Regions from separate parts of the Streptomyces sp. WAC03905 genome, predicted to be linked through region 2. Evidence: riboswitches for the same ligand, from Rfam matches in the RefSeq annotation. Region 2 holds a riboswitch; each other region holds the start of a gene.

Region 1 (5,027 bases), 2.6 Mb from region 2:
GGAGGAAGTCTCTTCGTTCTCGTGGATGGGTGCTGCGGTACTGCGGTACCGGATGCCCGGGGCTCCGGTGCCGGCGTGCTCAGTCGCCGGGGCGGTCGGCCTTGTCGACGCCGTCCCAGACGTTGGAGTACCAGGGGCGGTCCGAGCCGGCCTGGCCGGTCCGGTGCGGCTCCGGGGGCCGGGCCCCGGGGTCGCTCATGATGTAGCCGACCTCCCCCGGGCGCAGGAAGTGCAGGTGCTTGCGCGCCTGCTGTTCCGCGTAGGCGTCGTCCTGCCAGCGGGCCTTCTCGTCGCGGAGCCGCTCCAGGCGCTCCCGCGCCGTCGCGGCGGCCCGCTGCTGCTCCGCGATCTCCGAGCGCTGGGACACGTACTGGCGCATCGGATACGCGAGGGCGACCACCAGCGTACAGAGGACGAGCACCAGGAGCGCGGCCCTGCCGGTGAGGCGGCTGCGGCGCACCTGCCGGCGCGACTGCGAGCGGTAGACGTGGGCCGCGGTCCGCTCACCGAGCTGCTTGAGCCGCGTGGCCGTGGAGAAGGTGGAGAACCGATCCCGGTTCCCGGCCATTGGTCCGCCTCCCCTAGGTACGCACTACGCAATACGTCCCCGCACACGGTACGGGACCGAGTGCGGGGACGTACGGAGGCAGAGCGTGATTAGCCCTTGAAGCGCGGGAAGGCGCTGCGGCCCGCGTACACCGCGGCGTCGTCGAGGATCTCCTCGATGCGCAGCAGCTGGTTGTACTTGGCGACGCGGTCCGAGCGGGCCGGGGCGCCGGTCTTGATCTGACCGCAGTTCACGGCGACGGCGAGGTCGGCGATGGTGACGTCCTCGGTCTCGCCGGAGCGGTGCGACATCATGCACTTGAAGCCGTTGCGCTGGGCCATCTCGACGGCGTCGAGGGTCTCGGTCAGCGAACCGATCTGGTTCACCTTCACGAGCAGGGCGTTCGCGGAGCCCTCCTCGATGCCGCGGGCCAGGCGCTCCGGGTTGGTGACGAACAGGTCGTCACCGACGATCTGGACCTTGGAGCCGAGGCGGTCGGTGATGGTCTTCCAGCCGTCCCAGTCGTCCTCGAACAGCGGGTCCTCGATGGAGACCAGCGGGTACGCCTCGACGAGCTCGGCGTAGTAGTCCGTCATCTCGGCGGCCGAGCGGGACTTGCCCTCGAACTCGTACTGGCCGTCCTTGTAGAACTCGGACGCGGCGACGTCGAGCGCGAGCGCGATGTCCGTGCCCGGGGTGTAGCCGGCCTGCTTGATGGCCTCGATGATGAGGTCGAGCGCGGCGCGGTTGGACTCCAGGTTCGGGGCGAAGCCGCCCTCGTCACCGAGACCGGTGGACAGGCCCTTGGTGTGCAGGACCTTCTTGAGGGTGTGGTAGACCTCGGCACCCCAGCGCAGCGCCTCGGAGAAGGACTCCGCGCCGATCGGGGCGATCATGAACTCCTGGATGTCGACGTTGGAGTCGGCGTGCGACCCACCGTTGAGGATGTTCATCATCGGAACGGGCAGCAGGTGCGCGTTCGGACCGCCGAGGTAGCGGAAGAGGGGGAGGTCGGAGGCCTCGGACGCGGCGTGCGCAACGGCGAGGGAGACGCCGAGGATGGCGTTGGCGCCGAGCGAGCCCTTGTTGTCGGTGGCGTCCAGGTCGAACATGGCCTGGTCGATCAGGCGCTGCTCGGTGGCGTCGTAGCCGACGAGCTCCGGGCCGATCTGCTCGATGACGGCGAGGACGGCCTTCTCGACACCCTTGCCCATGTAACGGTTGGGGTCACCGTCACGGAGCTCGATGGCCTCGAAGGCACCGGTGGAGGCGCCGGACGGAACGGCAGCACGGCCGGTGCTGCCGTCGTCGAGGCCCACCTCGACCTCGACCGTGGGGTTGCCTCGGGAGTCCAGGATTTCCCGGGCTACGACGACGTCGATGGACGGCACGAGCATCTCCTTCTGGGATGTGACGCTGGGTGTGCGGTGGCGTCAGGCCGTGGGATGGCCTGGCCGACTAGAGCCTAACCGGATCCGGGCACTCGCCCTGCCGACCGCCCGGGTCCTGGGACGAAAAAGGGCCCGAATACCCCTCTTCCCGGACATAGGACCCCGGGTGACGGGGGTTCCGCTGCCGCACACACCGCCGCCCGGCGCGTGGGGGGAAGGGCGCCGGGCGGTGGGAATTCTGCGCGTTGCGTACGCTTTTGCGGCTATTGCCGCAGCGGTCAGCTGAGCTTCAGCTTCTGACCCGGGAAGATCAGGTCGGCGTCCGAGACGATGTCCTTGTTCAGCTCGAACAGCTGCTGCCAGCCGCCCTTGACGCCGTTGGCCTCGGCGATGGTGCCCAGGGTGTCGCCGGCCTTCACCTCGTACGAGCCGTTGCCGGTCTTCGGCGCGGCCGGGGCCTCGGTGCGCTCGGAGCGGGTGACCGGGGCCTCGGCGCGCTTGGTCTCCTTCTTCGGCGCGGCCTTGGTCTCGGTCTTCTTGGTCTCGGTCTTCTTCGGCTCGGCCTTCGGCTTCGTGGAAGCCGGGGTCTCGGAGGAGCCGCCGGTGTACGAGGAGTTCGACAGGCCCTTGCCGCAGTGCGGCCAGGCGCCCTTGCCCTGCTTCTTCAGGACCTTCTCGGCCACGGCTATCTGCTGCGCCTTCGAGGCCTGGTTGGCCTGCGCGGCGTACGACTTGCCGCCGAACGACGCCCACGTGGAGGACGAGAACTGCAGGCCGCCGTAGTAGCCGTTGCCCGTGTTGATGGCCCAGTTGCCACCGGACTCGCACTGCGCGACCTTGTCCCACTCGGACGCGGTGGCGGCACTGGCGGCGCCCGCGGTCATCAGGGGGGCGGCGACGGCCACACCGGCGACACCTGCGAGCGTGACGATGCGGACGGCCTTGGAGCCGCGACGGTGCTTGCCCTTGCCGGAAAGCAGCATGAGGTTTCTCCTCACCGACGCCTACGAGGTGAGCTGTCGGGTTCGGGCCCGTGAGTGCCCGGCGGTGCGACCTAGCGCACCGCTTAACCCCAAGCCGCTGCACGACCGTCTCTCAACGGCCGCTCGCGGCACCTACCTTGGGTCCCCCGCTCCTGCCTTCGGCGCTTTACGCGACGACTGTTCCCCCCGTCCGCCGGCAGGACTCGGCGATGCGGTCGAAGGAGCTCGCGGTGGCGAGCGATTCAGAAGGTAGACACAGCTCTCCCCGATGTTCAACGAGGAACATCGGGGAGAAAGGGCCCCTACTTGCGCTCTCCGCAGGGGTGTTTGCGCAGGTGAGACCGGGGTTTGCGGAAGCCCCCGGGCGGGACACGCCAGTTGACCGGAAGAGACACATGTCTCACTTGCCGAAAACAGACAATCAAGGTCTTTCCGGGCGAACCAACTGTCCTTATTACGTGGTTAGATCCAGGTTCTGCCCGGGCTTGATCAGGTCGGCGTCCTCACCGATGACCTGCTCGTTGGCCGCATAGAGGCCGCTCCAGCCGCCCTTCACGCCCTTGGCAACCGCGATGGTCGCCAGGCTGTCGCCCGCCTGCACCGTGTAGACGGGGTCCGACACGGCGTCAGACGGGGCGCTCTCCTCGGGGGAGGGCGCACCGCGGTGCTTGCCGTTGCCCTCGACGGGTGTGGCGCCCGGGGCCTCCGGGGTCTCCGGGGTCGCCGGGGTCGTCGGTGCCACGGGGGCGGTCGGGTCGGACGGGGACGGGCTCGGGGTGACCGGCGGGGTCGTGGGCGTCGTCGGAGCCGTCGGGTCGGCCGGGTCCGACGGGAGGACCGGGGCCGTCGGGTCGGTGGGGCCGACCGGCGGGGTCGTCGGGTCGGTCGGGACGACCGGGGTGCCCGGGTCGGCCGGAGGCGTCGTCGGGACGTCGGGCGCGGGCATGACGGGCAGCCCGAGGGACGGCGCGTCGGGGATCAGGAAGGGGGTGCCCGAGGGGCTCGGGGTCTCCTCGGTCGACAGCCCGAAGTCGGTCGCCGGCTTGCCGCCCTTGGTGGACGGAACCGCGTCGTCCGGCCGGGACGGGGCGGGGCCCACCGCGGTGGGGCTGCCGGGCAGACCGGGGTCGACGACCGCGGCCGGACCCTGCTGGTCGAGCCCGGCGGAGGCCGCGCACAGCGGCCAGGCCTGCGGCCCCTGCGAGGCCAGCACGCGCTCGGCCACCGCTATCTGCTGCGAGCGGCTCGCGAGGTCGGCCCGCTCCGCGAAGTCCAGACCGCCGGCGTTCTGCCACTGCTCCTGGGTGAACTGGAGGCCGCCGTAGGCGCCACTGCCGAAGTTGGCGCTCCACGAGCCGCCGCTCTCGCACTCGGCCACCTTGTCCCAGGTGGTGGTTTCGGCAGCGGTGGCGCTGGTGGCGGCGAGCAGCGGCATGGCCAGCGCAGAGCCAGTGACTCCGGCTGTGACGACCAGCGCGGGGACCTGGCGGGGGCGTCTGTGACGGCCGTTCCCGGAGAGCATGAGGGATCACCTTTCGCATAACAGCGGGGTAACGGCAGAACCTAGCGGCCTTCGAACGATTGTCACAAGTTCAAGCAGGATCTGACTTTTCATCAGATCCCGCGCAAGTGTTTTGAACCGTGAAGCGAACGGGAAGAGTACGAAGCCCTCGCATGATCAACCCCCCACGCCAGCGCAGCTCTTGGGGCGGAACGGCGAGTTCCAGGTCAGGCAGGCGCGTCAGCAGGGTCGCGAGCGCGGTCTGTCCTTCGAGCCGGGCCAGCGGTGCGCCCAGGCAGTAGTGGATGCCGTGCCCGTATCCGAGGTGCTGGTTGTCGGTCCTGGAGAGGTCGAGGGTGTCCGGGTCGGCGAACCGCTCGGGGTCCCGGTCGGCGGCCGCGAGGACGACCAGGACCGGGTCGCCGGTCTCGACGCGCTCGCCGCCGAGGGTCAGCGGCTCGGTGGCGAACCGCCACGTCGCCAGCTCCACGGGGCCGTCGTAGCGCAGGAGTTCCTCGACACCGGTGGACAGCAGCTCGTTCTCCCCCGCGGCCAGGGAGGCCTGCAGGCGCTCGCGCTGGACGGGGTTCATGAAGAGGGAGTGG
Region 2 (5,027 bases):
CCACCAGCTTCGAGCGCACCAACTACTTCGAGACGATGCCGACCCACCAGCTGGAGCTCGCGCTGTGGCTGGAGGCGGACCGGATGGGTTCGCTGCTGGCCGCCCTGGACGAGGAGTCCATGGAGAACCAGCGCGACGTCGTCAAGAACGAGCGCCGCCAGCGCTACGACAACGTCCCGTACGGCACCGCCTTCGAGCGGCTGACGGCCCTGGCGTACCCCGAGGGCCACCCGTACCACCACACCCCGATCGGCTCCATGGCCGATCTGGACGCCGCGTCCCTGGAGGACGCGCGCACCTTCTTCCGTACGTACTACGCGCCCAACAACGCGGTGCTGTCGGTCGTGGGTGACATCGACCCCGAGCAGACGCTCGCCTGGATCGAGAAGTACTTCGGCACCATCCCCTCGCACGACGGCAAGCAGCCGCCCCGCGACGGCTCGCTGCCCGACATCATCGGCGAGCAGCTGCGCGAGGAGATCGTCGAGGACGTCCCGGCCCGCGCGCTGATGGCCGCCTACCGGCTGCCGCACGACGGCACCCGCGAGTGCGACGCCGCCGACGTGGCGCTGACCATCCTGGGCGGCGGCGAGTCCTCGCTGCTGCACAACCGCCTGGTACGCCGCGACCAGACCGCCGTCGCCGCGGGCTTCGGCGTGCTGCGCCTGGCCGGCGCGCCGTCGCTCGGCTGGCTGGACGTCAAGACCTCCAGCGGGGTCGAGATCCCCGCCATCGAGGCGGCCGTCGACGAGGAGCTCGCGCGGTTCGCCGCCGAGGGCCCCACCGCCGAGGAGATGGAGCGCGCCCAGGCCCAGCTGGAACGCGAATGGCTGGACCGGCTGAGCACGGTGGCCGGCCGCGCCGACGAACTGTGCCGGTACGCGGTGCTGTTCGGCGACCCGCAGCTGGCCCTCACCGCCGTCCGGCGCGTGCTCGACGTCACCGCCGAGGAGGTGCAGGCCGTGGCCGCGGCCCGACTGCGACCGGACAACCGCGTGGTGCTCGTCTACGAGCCCCTCGCGGCCGAGGCCGCAGAGGGCGAAGAGAACGCCGACAGCGACGAGAACGAAGGGGCGGAGCAGTGAGCGACACCGCAGCCGTCACGATGACCTTCCACCCGCGCCCGCAGGCCGGCGAGCCGCAGCCGTGGGCCTTTCCGGCCCCCGAGCGCGCGACGCTGCCCAACGGGCTGACCCTGCTGCGCTGCCACCGGCCGGGCCAGCAGGTCGTCGCGGTCGAGATGAACCTCACCGCGCCCCTCGACGCCGAGCCCGAGGGCCTGGACGGCGTGGCGACCATCATGGCGCGCGCCCTGTCGGAGGGCACCGACAAGCACTCCGCCGAGGAGTTCGCGGCCGAACTGGAGCGCTGCGGAGCCACCCTCGACGCCCACGCCGACCACCCGGGCCTGCGGGTCTCCCTGGAGGTGCCCGCCTCCCGGCTGGCCAAGGCGCTGGGCCTGCTCGCCGAGGCACTGCGCGCGCCGGCCTTCGCCGACGCCGAGGTGGACCGGCTGGTGCGCAACCGGCTCGACGAGATCCCGCACGAGCTGGCCAACCCTCAGCGCCGCGCCGCCAAGCAGCTCTCCAAGGAGCTCTTCCCGGCGTCCCTGCGGATGTCCCGGCCGCGCCAGGGCACCGAGGAGACGGTCGCCCGGATCGACTCCGCGGCCGTGCGCGCCTTCTACGAGGCCCACGTGCGGCCCGCCACCGCCACCGCGGTGGTCGTCGGCGACCTGACCGGCATCGACCTGGACGCCGTACTGGCCGACACCCTGGGCGCCTGGACCGGTGACACCGCCGAGGCGCGCCCCGTGCCGCCGGTGACCGCGGACGACACCGGCCGCGTGGTCATCGTCGACCGGCCGGGCGCGGTCCAGACGCAGCTGCTGATCGGGCGCATCGGGCCGGACCGCCACGACCGCGTCTGGGCGGCCCAGGTGCTGGGTACGTACTGCCTGGGCGGCACCCTCACCTCCCGCCTGGACAAGGTGCTGCGCGAGGAGAAGGGGTACACCTACGGCGTGCGCGCCTTCGGGCAGGTGCTGCGCTCCACCGCCGACGGCAAGGGCGCCTCCATGCTCGCCATCAGCGGCTCGGTGGACACCCCCAACACCGGCCCGGCGCTGGAGGACCTCTGGAAGGTGCTGCGCACCCTCGCGGAGGACGGTCTGACCGACGCCGAGCGCGACGTGGCCGTGCAGAACCTGGTGGGCGTGGCCCCGCTGAAGTTCGAGACGGCCGCCTCGGTCGCGGGCACCCTGGCCGACCAGGTCGAGCAGGAGCTGCCGGACGACTACCAGGCGCAGCTGTACGCGCAGTTGGCCGAAACCGGGACGGTGGAGGCCACCACGGCCGTCGTACAGGCCTTCCCGGCGGACCGCCTGGTCACGATCCTGGTGGGCGACGCCGCGGTGATCGAGGAGCCCGTGCGGGCCCTCGGGATCGGTGACGTCGCGGTCGTCACCAACTGACGTCGCGCAAGCCCGGATGACGGGCAACTGACGCACCTTTCAAGGGGTTCCGGCGGCTTTCCGCCGGAACCCCTTTTGTCCGTTTAGTGGCGAGGTTGCTCGTATGGGATGTGGCGTACGCAACAAAAAGGCGCGTCTGTTTGGCGATTGACTGATGATCCGCCTAGCGTCATGCGTGCTGTCCGTCAGTTGTGCCCGCCGCACCCGCGGCACCGGACAGCGATCGCCGAGTCCCCGTCAGGCGCGAGCCTGGGGAGCCGGGGACCCACATCAGTCCCTGGGGTGAATCGGACCCCCTCGCAAGAGGAGGCCCGTAGGAGACCTTCCTGCTCCGAACCCGTCAGCTAACCCGGTAGGCGAGAAGGAAGGAAAGGATCAAACCCTTCATGGCGTTTGGCAGTCGTCCCGCTGGTACCGGCAAGCACCGTGGTTCCAGCCGCCTGAGCAAGAAGACCGCCGGCTACGCCGGTATCGCCGCGATCGCCACCACGGGCGTGGTCGGCTCCCTCGCCGCCCCGGCCTTCGCCGCGGACAACCACAGCAGCTCCGCCCCGGAGAACGGGCTGGGTGCCGTCGTCGTCGCCGAGGACCTGGCGGGCGACATCGAGGACCAGGCCGAGGCCCAGCAGCGTGCCGCCGAGCACGCCGCGGCCAAGGCCCAGGCCGAGGCCGACGCCAAGCAGAAGGCCGCCGAGGCCAAGCGCCTCGCCGAGGCCAAGGCGAAGGCGGAGCGCGAGGCCGCCGAGCGCGCCGCCCGCGAGGAGGAGCGCAAGCGCCTCAACACCTTCGTCTCCCCGCTCGACGACTCCTACGTCAGCACGCAGTACAAGGCGGGCGGCGGCATGTGGTCCTCCGGCAGCCACACCGGCATCGACTTCCACGCCGCCTCCGGCACCTCGGTCCACGCGGTGGGCTTCGGTACCGTCGTCGAGGCCGGCTGGGGCGGCGCGTACGGCAACAACGTCGTCATCAAGCACAACGACGGCACGTTCACGCAGTACGGCCACATGTCCTCGCTGAACGTCTCCGTCGGCCAGCAGGTCACCCCGGGCCAGCAGATCGGCCTGTCGGGCTCCACCGGCAACTCCAGCGGCCCGCACCTGCACTTCGAGGCCCGCACCGGCTCGCAGTACGGCTCGGACATCGACCCGATCTCGTACCTGCGCTCGCACGGCGTCAGCCTCTGACCCGTCCGCGGCTCACCGAGCACCGCGCACCCGCTTCACGAAGACCCCGCCTCCCGAGCCGGGGTCTTCGTGTTTTCGCCTTCCTCTGCAATGTTTCGGATTTACGTCCGCTCTCGAAATATTGCTGTGCTGCAATGGAGTCTCCGTGCGCGCGTGACGCGCGTGCACGAGGGCTGGCGGTCGGAAACAGGCGGAGGTTCGGTCTTGCGTATTCCTGCCCACGCGGTATGCACGGCAATTCGCGACGACATCGTCTCCGGAGTGTTCGAGCCGGGCGGCCGGCTCACCGAGGAGGTCCTGGCCCGCCGGTACGGCGTCTCGCGGGTGCCGGTGCGCGAGGCCCTGCGCACCCTGGAGTCCGAAGGCTTCGTGACCACGCGCCGCCACGCCGGGGCCGCGGTGGCCGAGCCGACCCCGCAGGAGGCGGCGGACCTGCTGGAGCTGCGGATGCTGCTGGAGCCGCTGGCGGCGTCCCGGGCCGCCAGGCGCCGCACCGACGCGCACCTCAAGGTGCTGCGGGGGCTGGTCAGGCTGGGTCAGGAGCGGGCCCGGCGAGGCCAGGGCGAGGACCTGCGGGCCCTCGGGGCCTGGTTCCACGAGACGCTCGCGCAGGCGTCCGGCAGCCCCGGGCTGATCGCGCTGCTCACCCAGATGCGGCACAAGGTGGCGTGGATGTTCGTGGTGGAGGCACCGGCCCGGCCCGCGGAGTCCTGGGCGGAGCACGGCGCGATCGTCGACGCCGTGGCGCGCGGCGACGCCGAGCGGGCGCGGAACCTGGCCGTGGTCCACGCCGATCGCGCGGCCGCCGCGCACCGGTTGCGGCGGTGGCCGGTGAGCACTTCGCAACCTGCCGTAAACATGTCGGGCGGTCGGCATTAACAGGAGCCGTATACGAAGGGTGGAATCGCGAGAATTCCGGGGCGCGACGATTCGCCGCGCCGAATTCACGCGCAGCGCCCGGAAACGATGCGCGGCGCCGTCGGGATCGCCGGCCGCATGCATTCCGTGAACTCCGGCCGATTGCGCACGTGCGTGACTGCGCACTTGGCCGATTGCGCGCTTGCGTCCGAGCCGCGCCCGCTCCCGGGTCTGCGCGCACACGCCGGAGCCGCGGCCCTCTCGTGAGGACCGCGGCTCCGGCGGACGTGTCCGGGTGAACCCGAAGGGTCAGACCGTCTCGGGCAGCTCTTCGAGGCCCTCGGCGACCAGCTTCGCGAGGCGGTCCAGTGCGGCCTCCGCGCCCTCGGCCTCGGAGGCGAGGACGATCTCCTCGCCGCCCTGGGCGCCCAGGCCCAGCACCGCCAGCATGGAGGCGGCGTTGACGGGGTCGCCGCCGGACTTCGCGATGGTCACCGGGACGCCGGAAG
Region 3 (5,027 bases), 790 kb from region 2:
GGCACCGGGTGCAGCCGCTTGGGACCGGCGAAGGGGAAGGGGGAGCAGCGCTCACCCCACACCGGATCGAACAACACCCGGTGCCCGTCGATCTCCGCGAGCACGCTGGAGTGCCCCATCCACGTCAGGCGCAGTCCGCTGACCGGCGGCTTCGCCAGGTCGGCGAGGGTCGTCGGGTGGACCGGAATCGCAGCCCCGGGGCTGCGCCGGATCCGCTGCTCGCGGTGGAAGTAGATCTTCGCGAACTCCGCCATCGACCCCGAGGGCCTGTTCCGGGCCCCGACCGGGTTCTGGAAGACGCCGTCGGCGAAGTTCGGCGAGCGGCGGATCCGCTCCAGCCGGGCGCCGGACGGGTCCGCGCCGAAGGCTTCGGGCCGCAGGGCGCGCAGCCGCGGGCGGAGGGGACGGGAGCCGGTCAAAGCGCCTCCAGGGAGGGGTGGGGTCGGTGCGGTCGTCTCACTACGACCATCCCAACGCACACCGGCCCCGAAGGATTCCGCCTGCCGCTCCGCCCCCTCGTGCGCCCGGCCCCCTACAGCGGCAGGAGGTCCGGCCGCTTCGCCTCGACGTGATCGCCGGAGGACTCGCCGCGCAGTCGGCGGCCGATCCACGGCACCAGGTACTCGCGGGCCCACTGGATGTTGTCGCGGGTCACGTCCACCGAGCCGCGCGGGCGCAACAGCGGCCACGGCTGGTCGGGGTCGGCGGGGACCTCCAGGCCGAGCACCTGCGCGGCGCGCAGGGCGACGCGGGTGTGACCTTCGGGAGACAGGTGCAGCCGGTCGGCGTCCCAGGCGCGGCGGTCCTGCACGGACCTCAGCGACCAGAGGTCGAGGACCGGGCAGTCGTAGCGGTCGGCGATGGCGCGCACGTGCGCGCTGTACGTGGCGACCTTGCCGCGCAGGTGCTTGAGTACGGGCACCCCCCGGGTGTCGAAGCCGGTGGTGATCATGACCTGGCCGACGGCCCCGGTGAGGTCGGCCACGGCCGCCTCGAACCGTTCCGCCACGTCGTCGGGGTCGCTGCCGGGCCGGATGATGTCGTTGCCGCCCGCGCAGAAGGTGACCAGGTCCGGGGCGAGGGCCTTGGCCCTCGGTACCTGGTCCGCCACGATCTGGTCGAGGAGCTTCCCGCGTACCGCGAGGTTCGCGTACCGGAAGTCGTGCTCGTCGCGCTGATCGGCCAGGAGCACGGCGAGCCGGTCCGCCCAGCCGAGAAAAGAATCACCCGGCCCCGGGTCCCCCACGCCCTCTGTGAAGCTGTCCCCGATCGCCGCGTACGAGCCGATGGTCTTGAGTTTCGTCGTCGTCGCTGCCACGAGAACCCATCCTTCACTCCCGCGAGCAACCTACGCCAACGTAATGAGGGGTTGACGGGCCGTGATCTGTACCACGCCGGGCATAAGGAATAAGTACACGTGGGGCCGGGACCCCCCTCGGGTCCCGGCCCCACGCGTGTCGGTGCTCCGTCGGCCGGTGCCGTCAGAGGCTGGCGCCCTTCGAGCGGAGGTAGGCGATCGGGTCCATGTCCGAGCCGTAGGAGGGGCTCGTGCGGATCTCGAAGTGCAGGTGCGGGCCGGTCGAATTGCCCGTGGAGCCGGAGAGGCCGATGCTCTGGCCGGCCGTGACGCTCTGCCCGGAGGAGACGGACAGCTGGGAGAGGTGGGCGTACTGGGAGTACTTGCCGTCCGCGTGGCGGATGACGACCTCGTTGCCGTACGCGCCGCTCCAGCCGGCGGAGACGACGGTGCCCGCGCCGACGGCCTTGACGGTGGTGCCCATGGCGGCGATGAAGTCGACGCCGGTGTGGTAGCCGGAGGACCACATGGCGCCGGCGACCTTGTACTGGGTGGAGATGCCGCCGCCGACCGGGGCCACGAAGCCGGAGCCGGCGGGTCGCGCGGCGGGGGCCTCGGCCGGGGCCTGGGGGGCGGATTCCCGCGGCGCCTGCGGGGCGGCGGCCCGGCCGGCCGGCTTCTGCGCCTTCGGGGCCGTCTTCGGGGCGGCCTGCGGGGCGGCCTCGGGGGCGGTGCGCGGGGCGGGGACGGCGTCGGCCGGGGAGGCCTCGCCGCGGCCGCCGAGGGTCAGCTTCAGGCCGGGGTGGATCAGCGACGGGTCGGCGCCGACCGCCTCGCGGTTCTCGGCGTACAGCCGCTGCCAGCCGCCGGGGAGGTTGCGCTCCGCGGCGATCTCGGACAGGCAGTCGCCGGGGACGACCGTGTAGACGGTCGGCGCGGCCTGCACGGCGGTCGCGGGAGCGGCGGGCGCGGCCCGGAGTGCGGCGGGGGCCTGCGCGGCGACCGCGGGTGCGACGGCGGGGGCCGCTGCCGGGGCGCCGGCCGCGTGGGCGCCGGCGGCACCGAGCAGCGGCAGGGCGAGGGCCGCTCCGCCGGTGCCTGCGGCCGCGAATCCGCGGGGAAGGGAAAGGGACTTGGGACGGCGGTGCTTACCCTTTGCAGGCATGGCGGATTCCTCTCCGGCGCCTGCGAGGTGAGCTGTCGGGTTCGGACTGGAGATGTCCGGCCGTACATGTACGGGACATGAACGGCTTCACCCCGAGCCGTTCCGGAGAAAAGATCTCCGGAACGGCGGCCTACCTGGTTCCCCCGCTCCTGCCGCGCGAAATGGTTCGGTTGCGGTTTCCGGGCGGCGGCAGGATTCGGCGGTCCACCCGGATCGATCGCGAAGGTAATCCCTTGCGGGCACGCCGAACAAGCCGCGAATTCCCTGACGGATTAACAGGCATGAGGGGCCGCCGGAATTCCGGTCACCCTCCGTCCATTCCGCTCCGTCAACAGCCGTCCCCACCGGGCCATTCGGTCCGGGCGATCAGGCACTCACGGTCACCGTATGATCTGGCTCACGGGGACGTGCCCGATCTCGCCTCCGGTGATGGCAAGTTGGCGCCAAGTAGCTCAATTCGGACAGTGGCCACGCGAGAGGCGGAGGGGTTCTCTTGACCCAGCAGATACAGGAGCCGGAGCTGACCGGGGTGCGCAATTTCCGTGATGTGGGCGGATTGCCGACTTCTGATGGACGAACGGTCGGGACGGGACGACTCTTCCGAAGCGGACATCTCGCACATGCCACCGAAACCGATGCAGAGTTCCTGGGCTCGCTCGGACTCCACACCATCTTCGACTTCCGCAACGGCGCCGATCACGCCCTGGAGGGCCCGGACGTCGAACTGCCCGGCGTACGGAACGTCAACATCCCGCTCTCGGACCCGGCGGACGGCCGGGAGTTCTGGCGGCTGGTCCGTGACGGCGACCTGGACCGGCTCCGCGTGATCCTGGGCGACGGCAGGGCGGCGGCCCGGATGTCGGACTCCTACCGCCGGATCATCCGCGAGCGCACGGCCGAGCACGGCCGGGTCGTCCGCGCCATCGCCGAGGACAGCGTCCCCGCGCTCCTGCACTGCGCGGCCGGCAAGGACCGGGCGGGCCTGTCCGTCGCCGTCACCCTCCTCGCGGTCGGCGTCGAGCGCGAGGCGATCGTGGCGGACTACCTGGAGTCCAACGCCCCCCACCGCCGCTACCGGGTGCGCCGCAGCTCCGCGTCCCCTGAGGCCCGCTCGCCCGAGGTGATGGAGCTGCTCGCGCCGCTCTTCGACGCCCGCGCCGAGTACCTGGTCGCCGCCTTCGACACCATCGACGAGGGCTGGGGCGGGGTGGACCGCTACCTGGCGGAGGGCCTCGGGCTGACCCCCGAGACCCTCGACCGGCTCCGCGACCGGCTGCTGGTCTGATCGCGCCGCCAGCGGGCGGCGCAGGCCGTCAGCGCGCCGCGACGGCCTGCTTCACCAGCGTCCTGCCGAAGTCCCACATCAGGCCCGAGCCCCCGTGCGCCTCGTCCATGACCTCGCGGAAGGCACCGACGAACCGGTCGACGTCCCGCTCGTCCAGCACCAGCGGCGGAATCAGCTTGATCACCTCCAGGTGGTCCCCGGAGACCTGGGTGAGGATGCGGTGCTTCTGCAGCAGCGGCACCACGACCATCTGCGCGAAGAGGCCCTTGCGGGCCGCCTGGAGCATCGTCCAGCGGCTGCGCAGGCCCAGCGAGGACGGGCGGCCGAACTCGATGCCGATCATCAGCCCGCGCCCGCGCACCTCGTGGAGCAACTCGTAGTCGTCCACCAGGGCGGCGAGCCGTCCGCGCAGCAGGTCGCCCGTGGCCCGCGCTCGGGCGACGAGCGCCTCGTCCTCCATGACGGAGAGCACCGCGAGCCCGGCCGCCATCGCCTGCGCGTTGGACCCGAAGCTCGCCGAGTGCACGAGCACCCGGTCCATCGACGAGTAGACCTTCTTGAAGATCCAGTCCTTGCCCAGGGTCGCGCCGACCGGCACGTAGCCGCCCGACAGCGCCTTGGCGACGCACACCAGGTCGGGCTCGACGCCGGGCTCGTGCTGGTACGCGTAGAAGTCGCCGGTGCGTCCCAGTCCGGTCTGCACCTCGTCCGCGATCAGCAGCGCCTTGTGCCGGTGCAGCAGCTCCTGAGCGGCGAGCAGGAAGCCGGGCGGGGCGGCGAGGACCCCCTTGCCCTGGATCGGCTCGACGACGAGGGCCGCCACGTCGCCGCGCTTCAGCTCCCGCTCCAAGGCGGCCAGGTCGCCCAGCGCGATCTCGGTGTCGGGCAGCAGGGGGCCGAAGCCGTCCCGGAACCCGCCCTCGCCGTTGACCGAGAGCGAGCCGGTCGTCAGCCCGTGGAAGGCGTGGTCGCAGTAGAGGATCCTGGGCCGCCCGGTGGCGTAACGGGCGAACTTCAGCGCGGTCTCGACCGCCTCGGTGCCGCTGTTGCCGAAGAAGACCCGGTCCAGGTGCGGGCTGTACGAAAGGAGCTTCTCCGCCAGCAGTCCGGGCAGCGGCTGGCAGTCGAAGCGGGTGAGGTCGGCCAGCTGGGCGTCCAGGACGTCGTGCAGGGCCTTGCGGACGACCGGGTGGTGGCGGCCCAGGCCCATCACCCCGAATCCGGCCAGCATGTCGAGGTAGTCGTTGCCGTCGGCGTCCCAGAAGTGGGCCCCCTCGGCC

Evidence for each region. Region 2 has a riboswitch for cyclic di-AMP ahead of AC2RP6_RS12185 (M23 family metallopeptidase). Riboswitches for the same ligand answer to the same signal wherever they lie in the genome.
Region 1: it holds a riboswitch for cyclic di-AMP, as region 2 does, so the genes downstream of both, AC2RP6_RS24045 (transglycosylase family protein) here and AC2RP6_RS12185 (M23 family metallopeptidase) in region 2, are expected to answer to the same signal.
Region 3: it holds a riboswitch for cyclic di-AMP, as region 2 does, so the genes downstream of both, AC2RP6_RS08945 (M23 family metallopeptidase) here and AC2RP6_RS12185 (M23 family metallopeptidase) in region 2, are expected to answer to the same signal.

What each region holds. Positions count from the first base shown of each region.
Region 1 covers NZ_JBXYDZ010000003.1:4,763,355-4,768,381, reverse strand. The annotation lists gene AC2RP6_RS24055 (FtsB family cell division protein) at 80-568, opposite strand; gene eno (phosphopyruvate hydratase) at 658-1,938, opposite strand; gene AC2RP6_RS24045 (transglycosylase family protein) at 2,217-2,921, opposite strand; cyclic di-AMP (ydaO/yuaA leader) riboswitch at 2,925-3,095, opposite strand; gene AC2RP6_RS24040 (transglycosylase family protein) at 3,376-4,443, opposite strand; gene AC2RP6_RS24035 (cytochrome P450 family protein) at 4,514-5,027, opposite strand, start outside.
Region 2 covers NZ_JBXYDZ010000003.1:2,176,203-2,181,229, reverse strand. The annotation lists gene AC2RP6_RS12195 (M16 family metallopeptidase) at 1-1,085, shown strand, start outside; gene AC2RP6_RS12190 (M16 family metallopeptidase) at 1,106-2,473, shown strand; cyclic di-AMP (ydaO/yuaA leader) riboswitch at 2,688-2,846, shown strand; gene AC2RP6_RS12185 (M23 family metallopeptidase) at 2,860-3,660, shown strand; gene AC2RP6_RS12180 (GntR family transcriptional regulator) at 3,865-4,539, shown strand; gene AC2RP6_RS12175 (HPr family phosphocarrier protein) at 4,828-5,027, opposite strand, start outside.
Region 3 covers NZ_JBXYDZ010000003.1:1,383,495-1,388,521, forward strand. The annotation lists gene AC2RP6_RS08935 (MBL fold metallo-hydrolase) at 1-419, opposite strand, end outside; gene AC2RP6_RS08940 (SGNH/GDSL hydrolase family protein) at 533-1,318, opposite strand; gene AC2RP6_RS08945 (M23 family metallopeptidase) at 1,482-2,462, opposite strand; cyclic di-AMP (ydaO/yuaA leader) riboswitch at 2,467-2,644, opposite strand; gene AC2RP6_RS08950 (tyrosine-protein phosphatase) at 2,956-3,747, shown strand; gene AC2RP6_RS08955 (aspartate aminotransferase family protein) at 3,776-5,027, opposite strand, start outside.